Regions from separate parts of the Mixta sp. BE291 genome, predicted to be linked through region 4. Evidence: predicted binding sites of a transcription regulator. Region 4 holds the regulator's gene; each other region holds the start of a gene.
The links. The regulator Fur, encoded in region 4, represses iron uptake genes when iron is present. The targets are predictions, from matches to a motif close to ATAATAATGAGAACNACTATCAA.

Region 1 (2,206 bases), on a different contig from region 4:
CTTCTTTCTTGAGGTGCAAAAGCAGTTTCCGCAGGTTACGGCGCAAAAAGTTATTGTCAGCGAAGCGGGCGCATCGGTTTACTCCGCCTCTGAACTGGCGGCGCTGGAGTTCCCCGATCTGGATGTTTCCCTGCGCGGCGCGGTTTCTATCGCCCGTCGTTTGCAGGACCCGCTGGCGGAGCTGGTGAAGATCGACCCGAAATCGATTGGCGTGGGCCAGTATCAGCATGACGTCAGCCAAAGCCAGCTGGCGAAAAAGCTGGATGCGGTAGTAGAGGATTGCGTGAACGCCGTTGGCGTCGATCTGAATACCGCTTCCGTCGCGCTGCTGACGCGCGTGGCCGGGCTGACGCGCATGATGGCGCAAAATATCGTTAACTGGCGTGATGAAAACGGCCGCTTCCGTAGCCGTCAGCAGCTGTTGAAAGTCAGCCGCCTGGGACCGAAAGCCTTTGAACAGTGCGCGGGCTTCCTGCGTATTAACCATGGCGATAACCCGCTGGATGCCTCCACGGTTCACCCGGAAGCCTACCCGCTGGTTGAGCGCATTCTGGAAGCGACCCGCCAGTCGCTGCGCGAACTGATGGGCAACCCGAACGAACTGCGCAATCTCAAGGCGGTGGACTTTACCGACGAGCGTTTCGGCGTGCCGACGGTCAGCGATATCCTGAAAGAGCTGGAAAAGCCAGGCCGCGATCCGCGACCGGAATTCAAAACCGCGCAGTTTGCTGAAGGCGTTGAGACCATGAACGATCTGCTGCCGGGCATGGTGCTGGAAGGCGCAGTGACCAACGTCACTAACTTTGGCGCTTTTGTGGATATCGGCGTTCATCAGGACGGGCTGGTGCACATCTCCTCGCTCTCCGACAAGTTTGTCGAGGATCCGCATACGGTGGTGAAAGCAGGCGATATCGTGAAGGTCAAGGTGCTGGAAGTGGATTTGCAGCGCAAACGCATTGCACTAACCATGCGTCTGGACGAGCAGCCGGGCGAAGCGCCGTCACGCGCCGCGCCGCGCAGCCAGGAACGTAATAACCCGCGTCCGGCGGCAAAACCGCGTTCGCGCGGCAACAGTCCTGCCGCGGGCAACAGCGCAATGGGCGATGCGCTGGCCGCCGCGTTAGGGAAAAAACGGTAATCACGCTTTGGGCGGCCTCGCGCCGCCCTTTGTATCATCTTTGTTCTAAATCAACACTAACGATAATCGTTCTCATTAGTATGGTGCCGTTTTGTTCTTGCCGCCTTTAGCGACAGTCATTGAGGTGCCCTCTATGCCACTACTTGCCCGCCAACACTACCAAATTCTTGGCTTTTCCACTGCCGTCAGCCCCGCTTATCGGCAAAAGCTGCTTTCGCTCGGCCTGCTGCCCGGCGCCTGTTTTCAGGTGTTGCGCATCGCGCCGTTGGGCGATCCGCTCCAGATCCAGACGGGACGCGTTAGCCTGATGCTGCGCAAAAAGGATCTGGCGCTGTTGCAGCTACAGCCGATCGCGGAGGTGGCATGAAAAGCTGCACCATTGGCCTGTTAGGCAACCCGAACGCCGGAAAAACCACGCTGTTTAACCAGCTTACCGGCGCACGTCAGCGCGTGGGTAACTGGGCTGGCGTGACCGTCGAGCGCAAAGAGGGCTTTTTTAGCGCGGGCGACACGCGGGTTAATTTAATCGACCTGCCCGGCACCTATTCGCTTACCACCATTTCCCAGCAGGCTTCGCTCGACGAGCAGATCGCCTGTCACTTTGTCTTAAGCCAGCAGGCGGATCTGCTGATTAATGTGGTCGACGCCTGCAACCTTGAGCGCAATCTCTATCTTACGTTACAGCTGCGTGAGCTGGGCGTGCCCTGTATTGTGGCGCTCAATATGCTGGATATGGCGGAAAGCCAACGCATCACCATCGATATTGCCGCGTTGGCGCAGCGCCTCGGCTGTCCGGTGGTGCCGGTGGTATCAACGCGCGGCAGCGGGCTGGATCGCCTGAAACAGCTGATCGATGCTGGTGTTCCCGCCTGCGCGCCGCTGGAGGTCAGCTATCCGGCAGAGCTAAACGGCGTGGTGGATCGGCTGGCGGCGGCAATGCCGCTTAGCGAAAGCCTGCCACAGCGGCGCTGGCTGGCGCGACAGCTGCTGGAAGGCGATATCTATAGTCGCCAACAGGCGGGCGAACTGGCGCTGCAATGCTTAAGCGAGCTGGAAACGCAGCTGCCG
Region 2 (2,206 bases), on a different contig from region 4:
CAGCGCCGTCTCGCTGAACGAGCATCTTCTGGCGTTCTGCCTGCATATCGCGCCGCCCTCGCTGACCGTATTGCTGCTGGATGGCGGCAAGCACCCGCTAACGCTGCTGTTTACTATCGCGCTACCGCTGCTCGGCTTTACGCTTCAAAGCCTGATGCAACGCCGCAGCGACCATTTTACGCGCCGCCTGCTGTTTCAGCTGTATGAAGAGAAGCAGACGTGGAGCGACCTGAGCATGCTGGACCCGCTTACCGGCCTCTATAACCGGCGCGGCCTGAAGAACCGGCTGGAGAACCTGCTGGAGAGCCATACTGGCGGCCATTTCGTGATGCTGCTCGATATCGATAATTTTAAATCTTATAACGACAACTACGGTCATGCCATGGGCGATCAGGCGCTGACGCGCGTTTCGGCGGCGATTCGTGATGCGGTACGCTCGCGGGATATCGTCACCCGTTACGGCGGTGAGGAGTTTCTGGTGCTAATCACTAATGTTAATGCCTCTATTGCCATGAAGCTGGCTGAACGGATTCGTCAATATGTGTTGGACCTGGAAATTCCCCATCGTTTTAATCATCGTGTCTCTACGCACGTCACCATAAGCGCGGGTATCGCTCCGATAATCGAAGAAAATTTTGAGCAAGCGATGGCAAATGCCGATCGGGCGTTATATGTCGCGAAGAATCGTGGAAGAAATACCATTCTTTCCTGGGAAGAACTTTGTGAAACCAACCTGCGCTCGGCTGCGGGGGATATAATTCAATCCTGACCGCCCGTTTATTTAACCGGATTATTAGCCAAGGTAAATTATTCGCCTTAATACAAATTAAAAATAAAAAGCTTTTTTCCGCATGAATTAACTCACTAATAAAATAAACCGTAACCGGCGGAATGGATTCGCTTATTTTTACGCGCCGGTTGCCGATAACGCAGGAGCTTTTTCTGCCGCTAACAAAAACCCGACATTTTATCAGGTTATATTCCCCTGTCGCCGTACAGCTTTGAAACACTTTTCCGCGCAACCTGCTACTTGCCACCTTATTCCTTCCTAGATACAATCAAGAACGATTATCATTTGTTTTCTTATCTTCATTCCGGCAGTCGATTACACAGGTAGCCCTATGGCCATTGTCACGCGTCAGGCTTATGAGTACGGTTCGTCTCCAGTCATCTTTATGCAGAGCGAGAGTTCGCTCAGCGCGGCGCTGCACAGCCTGTTCAGCGAACACCGCGCCTGGTTTCTTGAATTTCTCACCCTTGGCGATACCGCTCCCGACGATACCCTGACGCAAGCTGAATGGTCGCAGAGCGCCCATTTTAATCAGCTGCTGGCGCGCTACAGTGATGAAATCTATCGCGAACATGCGGATATGCCGCGTGAGGCAAAGCCGCTGCAATCGCTCTGGGCACAGTGGTATTTCGGCCTGATTGTGCCGCCAATGATGCTGGCGCTGGTCATGGAAAAACGCGCGCTCGACTGCTCGCTGGAACATTTTCATCTGCAATTTCATGAAAGCGGCCGCCCGGCTAAATTTTGGATCGATGTGCATGAAGACGAAGACGCGCGCTATCTGAATGCGCAACAGCGTATCGACCGCCTTATCCAGCAGCATTTAATCCCTGCGGTTGCGGGCATTGAGCAGCATGGCGATATCAACGCCAAACTTATCTGGAACAATACCGGCTATCTGATGCACTGGTTTCTGGGCGAGATGAAAAGCTGGGTTGATGAAGCCACGCTGTTGTCGCTGGAACATGCGCTGTTTTTCTCACGTCACTTGCTGGACGGCAGTGATAACCCGCTTTATCGCACCGTGATCCCGCGTGACGGCGCGATGCAGCGTCGCAGCTGCTGTCAACGCTACCGCCTGCCAGCGGTGGCGCGCTGCGGCGACTGTACCCTGAAACCGGTCTGATCGCCTTTCCCGCCAGGCCAAAAATAGCCGTACCTTCTGTGGCGGCGCTGTTTTAGCGTCGCATAACGTTTACAGATTCCGCTGGTTATGGCAGCTTTATCACCCCGTTTTATTGTGAAGAGCACCGCAACATGAGCCTGGAGTCTGTACGGCACTATTTTGCCGAGCGTGCCCCTGAAATCTCCATTATCGAACTCAATCAGAGCACAGCCACCGTGGCGCTTGCCGCTAAAGCGCACGGCGTCGCGCCAGGACAGATAGCGAAAACGCTGTCGTTAAAGGTAAAGAAC
Region 3 (2,206 bases), on a different contig from region 4:
ACTTCTGCCGTGACCCAGGTTTTATAGTCAGCAATCGCGCTGCCAAGCTGCGCCAGTTCGGCCTGTTTGTCGCTGTTTTGCTCCGCGCCCGTGGCCTTGACGATCAGTTTGCCTTTCGGGTTACTGAGCAGGCCGCAGGTCATTTCATATTCGCCGGGTTGAAGGTTGGCGGTCAGTTTTTGCGTGAAGCCTGGCGCGATATTTTCACGCTCTTCCACCACCATGACCCCTTTGAGGATTTCCCACTCCAGTGCTTTTTGGCTGTTGTTGCGAATAATAAACTGGGTTTTGCCCGCATTCACGGTGATTGCCATCGGCTCGCACTGTTTGTCATTCACGCTGACGTTAACCTGCGGTACGTCGGCCGCGCTGGCCAGCGCCGACCAGGCCATAAGGGAAGTCAGTAAGGCTTTACGGCGAGTGAAAATCGTCATTGATGTGTCCCTGTTAAAGTCATAAACAGGCGCGACATGCGCGCCAGTGGGTTTAGCGTGTTGAACGGGCCGCAACGGCCGTGGGCCGGGCAGGCATAAAAAACAGCAGTAGCGCCGGAATCAGGTAGATAATCCAGACCGCCACTTCGCTGACGGTGGGCGTTTCCTGATAACCCAGCAGGCTTTCCAGCAGCGTCCCGATCAGGGTGTGGGTGGAGAGCGTGCTGCTCAGGTCAAAGGCGATGGTTTGATAGTGGTTCCACAGTCCCGCTTCGTGGAAAGCGCGGATTGCCCCGGCAGCCAGGCCTGCGGCGACAAAGATGATAAACAGACTGCTCCATTTGAAGAATTTCGCCAGGTTGAGTTTGACGCCGCCCCAATAGATGAGCGCGCCAATGATCGCAGCGGTGGCAAGCCCAAGTACGGCCCCGACGGGCGGCGCAATACCGACGTCCTGGGTGAAGGCGGCAAGCAGGAAGAAGACCGATTCCAGCCCTTCGCGCGCCACGGCGAGAAAGACCATCAGTATCAACGCCCAGCCGTTGTTGTTGCCTTTTTGCAGCGCCTGGTCGACGGCTACTTCCAGCTGCGCTTTGACGTTGCGTGAGACGTTACGCATCCAGAAGACCATCCAGGTGAGGATGATGACGGCGATGACGGCCACGATGCCTTCAAAGAGTTCTTGTTGTTTTTGCGGGAATTCGCCGGTGGTAGCGTTGATGAACAGGCCAAGCGCCAGGCAGAGTGCGGCAGCGATAAAGACGCCAGCCCACATTGCGCCGAACCAGCGGGTGCGTTGGGTACGTTTCAGGTAGCTGGCGATCAGGCTGACGATCAGCGCCGCTTCCAGCCCTTCGCGCAGCATGATGAGAAAGGGAACGAACATGCCTGATCCTCGATAGTTTTTATGCACGTAAAGTGACGTAAAGAAGCGTAAACACAAACGATACTGATTATCATTATCGGCAGATAAAAAACAAGTGACTTTGCGTGATTATTTTTTAGTTTGAGACGGAAATGTTGCTTGCAGCCGTAGGGCTATGTTTATGGAGCGTTAGAGTGCGTATGGCGGTCGCAGGGCTGCGTTTACGTAGCGCGTATGGCGGTCGCAGGCAGGCAGGCGCTCCGTAAAGTCGCCGTGAACCCATCCCTGGGGGCTCTGCCGCGTCATCCATGACGCGGAAGCTTTACTCCGCGCCAGCCTGCCTGCTCCCTTGTTTGGTGCATATTTGCTGGTTTTCAGGGGCATGTGGCTTTGCCCTGCTCCCTTGTTTGGGCAAGTGGGTGGTGAATCACAGGCATAAACAAGGCCGGTATCGCTACCGGCCTGACATACGTTTTGAACGCTTATTTGGTGTGGTATTCAGCATCTGCCGCATCGAAGCGCGCCTGCGCTTCAACAGAAGGCGCTCGGCCCATCAGGCTGACTACGTAGATAGCAAGGCTGGCAAACAGGAAGCCAGGAATGATTTCGTACAGATCCAGCCAGCCGTAGTGTTTCCATACCAGCACGGTCAGCGCGCCAATCACCATACCCGCCAGCGCGCCGTTGCGCGTGGTGCGTTTCCAGCAAACAGAGAAGAGCACTACCGGGCCAAAGGCGGCGCCGAAACCGGCCCAGGCGTAGCTTACCAGGCCCAGTACGCGGTTTTCCGGGTTAGCGGCCAGCGCAATAGCAATCAGCGCAACCACCAGCACCATCATACGTCCAATCCACACCAGCTCATTTTGACTGGCGTTTTTACGAAAGAAGCCTTTGTAGAGATCTTCCG
Region 4 (2,206 bases):
TATGTCTGGAGCGATCGCTATAAAGCGCCCTGGTATCAGCACTTCTATTCATTCCGTAAGGCCGATGGCAAAACCGGTATTCCCTGGCTGCACGCGGTCGGCGCACGTTACGATTTTAAGAACCAGTTAATTCTGGAAGCCTCATGGGGCCAGGCGGCAGATTACATGGATCAATATTTCGCCAAAGCCTCATGGACGCTGCCGCTGGCCGGTAATGATTTGCTCGCCAGCTACCAGTTTTACGGGGCGCACGATCGGGAAAGCGGAGGCGCGGCGAACAGCAATGATGTTTATGATGGTTTAGCCTGGCTGCAGGCGCTAACCTTCGGCTACAACCAGGGGCCGTTTGATTTTCGCCTGGAAGGCACCTGGGTGAAAGCGGAAGGCAATCAGGGGTATTTCCTGCAGCGTATGACGCCATCCTATGCCAGTTCTAACGGACGTCTTGATATCTGGTGGGATGCGCGCTCCGACTGGAACGCCAACGGTGAAAAAGCGGTTTTTGCCGGTGTGATGTATGATTTGAGCGGCTGGGATCTGGCGGGCTGGACGGTGGGGACATCCTATGTCTGGGGCTGGGATGCTAAACCAGCCAGTGGCGCGCAGTGGGATCAACAGCAACGCATTCGTGAATCCGCCTGGAATCTGGATCTGCTTTACACCGTTCAGGAGGGCAGGGCGAAGGATACGCTGTTTAAACTGCACTTTACCCGTTACGACAACCACAGCACTCTCCCCAGCGGCAGCGGCGGATATGGCAATCTCTTCCAGGACGAAAAAGATGTGAAGTTCATAGTGATTGCGCCGTTCACCATTTTCTAAATGGCGCAAAACGCGCAGCGCAAAGCATAAAAAAACCGGTGCCTGAGCACCGGTTTTCATATTACTGCATAGCGTAATTGATTATTTATCGTGTAATGTTTCGTCTTCGCGGCAGTCGCCGGAAGCGCAATGACCATACAGATAGAGGCTGTGGTTGGTCAGTTTAATACCGTGACGCGTGGCGATTTCACGCTGGCGAGTTTCGATTGACTCATCACTAAATTCAATAACCTTGCCGCAGTCCAGGCAGATCAGGTGATCGTGGTGCTGCTGCTGGGTCAGTTCGAAAACGGATTTACCGCCTTCAAAGTTATGACGCGTAACGATACCGGCATCGTCAAACTGGTTCAGGACGCGATAAACCGTCGCCAGTCCGATCTCTTCGCCCATATCAATCAGACGCTTATATAACTCTTCCGCACTGACGTGATGGCTCTCAGGTCCCTGAAGCACTTCCAGGATTTTTAGTCGCGGAAGAGTGACCTTCAGGCCGGCCTTCTTTAATGCGGTGTTATTGTCAGTCATGCGGATATTGTCCTGTTACTTTGCTAGTCACAATGTGGCTGAACAGCCATGAACATCGGTCGACGCTAAGCTAATAGCGTCTCATTATAGAACTGATGCTTCGAAATGGAAACCGTAAGGGTGCGCGTGAAATCGCAAGTGGAAGTAAAGAGAAGTTCGCTACGTCCGGCGTTGTTCATGCTCATTAGGTGCTGTGTTTACATTTCGCTTAATCCTGCCGCTTTGCAGCACAACGGCAGGAAAGCGCGTGACCGATACGGGTATTCTACCGACTCATTGATAAAATTTTCAAACCCGTACCTATCATTTCTATAGGAAAAACCTGTTACGCAATGTGATTTACAGCACAATGCGCGTTAAATCAGGCTTCCAGAATTTCCTGCAGCTGAAGTTCTGCATAAATCTGTTTTACCCATTTATCAACGCGTTCGTTGGTCAATTCAGGCTGACGATCTTCATCAATGGCTAAGCCCAGGAAGTGTTTATCATCCGCCAGGCCTTTTGACGCTTCAAAATGGTAGCCTTCGGTCGGCCAGTGACCCACGATCACCGCACCGTTCGGCTCGATAATATCGCGGATGGTGCCCATCGCATCACAGAAATATTCCGCGTAATCTTCCTGATCGCCACAGCCAAACAGCGCCACCAGCTTACCGTTAAAGTCGATCTCTTCCAGCGTCGGGAAGAAATCATCCCAGTCGCACTGCGCTTCGCCGTAGTACCAGGTGGGGATACCTAACAGCAGAATATCAAAAGCTTCCAGATCTTCTTTACTGCTCTTGGCAATATCATGAACTTCGGCAACATCGTTACCGAGCTGCTTCTGGATCATCTTTGCAATGTTTTCTGTATTGCCGGT

Region 1: the regulator Fur is predicted to act here: its motif matches at 1,198-1,220, upstream of feoA (ferrous iron transporter A).
Region 2: the regulator Fur is predicted to act here: its motif matches at 1,053-1,075, upstream of fhuF (siderophore-iron reductase FhuF).
Region 3: the regulator Fur is predicted to act here: its motif matches at 1,378-1,400, upstream of efeU (iron uptake transporter permease EfeU).

Annotation. Positions count from the first base shown of each region.
Region 1 is NZ_JAVDXN010000004.1:438,439-440,644, reverse strand. It holds gene J2X14_RS12090 (Tex family protein) at 1-1,138, shown strand, start outside; gene feoA (ferrous iron transporter A) at 1,272-1,505, shown strand; gene feoB (Fe(2+) transporter permease subunit FeoB) at 1,502-2,206, shown strand, end outside.
Region 2 is NZ_JAVDXN010000003.1:290,237-292,442, forward strand. It holds gene J2X14_RS08910 (GGDEF domain-containing protein) at 1-769, shown strand, start outside; gene fhuF (siderophore-iron reductase FhuF) at 1,122-1,916, shown strand; gene J2X14_RS08920 (YbaK/EbsC family protein) at 2,048-2,206, shown strand, end outside.
Region 3 is NZ_JAVDXN010000002.1:193,318-195,523, forward strand. It holds gene efeO (iron uptake system protein EfeO) at 1-434, opposite strand, end outside; gene efeU (iron uptake transporter permease EfeU) at 487-1,320, opposite strand; gene putP (sodium/proline symporter PutP) at 1,782-2,206, opposite strand, start outside.
Region 4 is NZ_JAVDXN010000005.1:376,592-378,797, forward strand. It holds gene chiP (chitoporin ChiP) at 1-822, shown strand, start outside; gene fur (ferric iron uptake transcriptional regulator) at 904-1,347, opposite strand; gene fldA (flavodoxin FldA) at 1,709-2,206, opposite strand, start outside.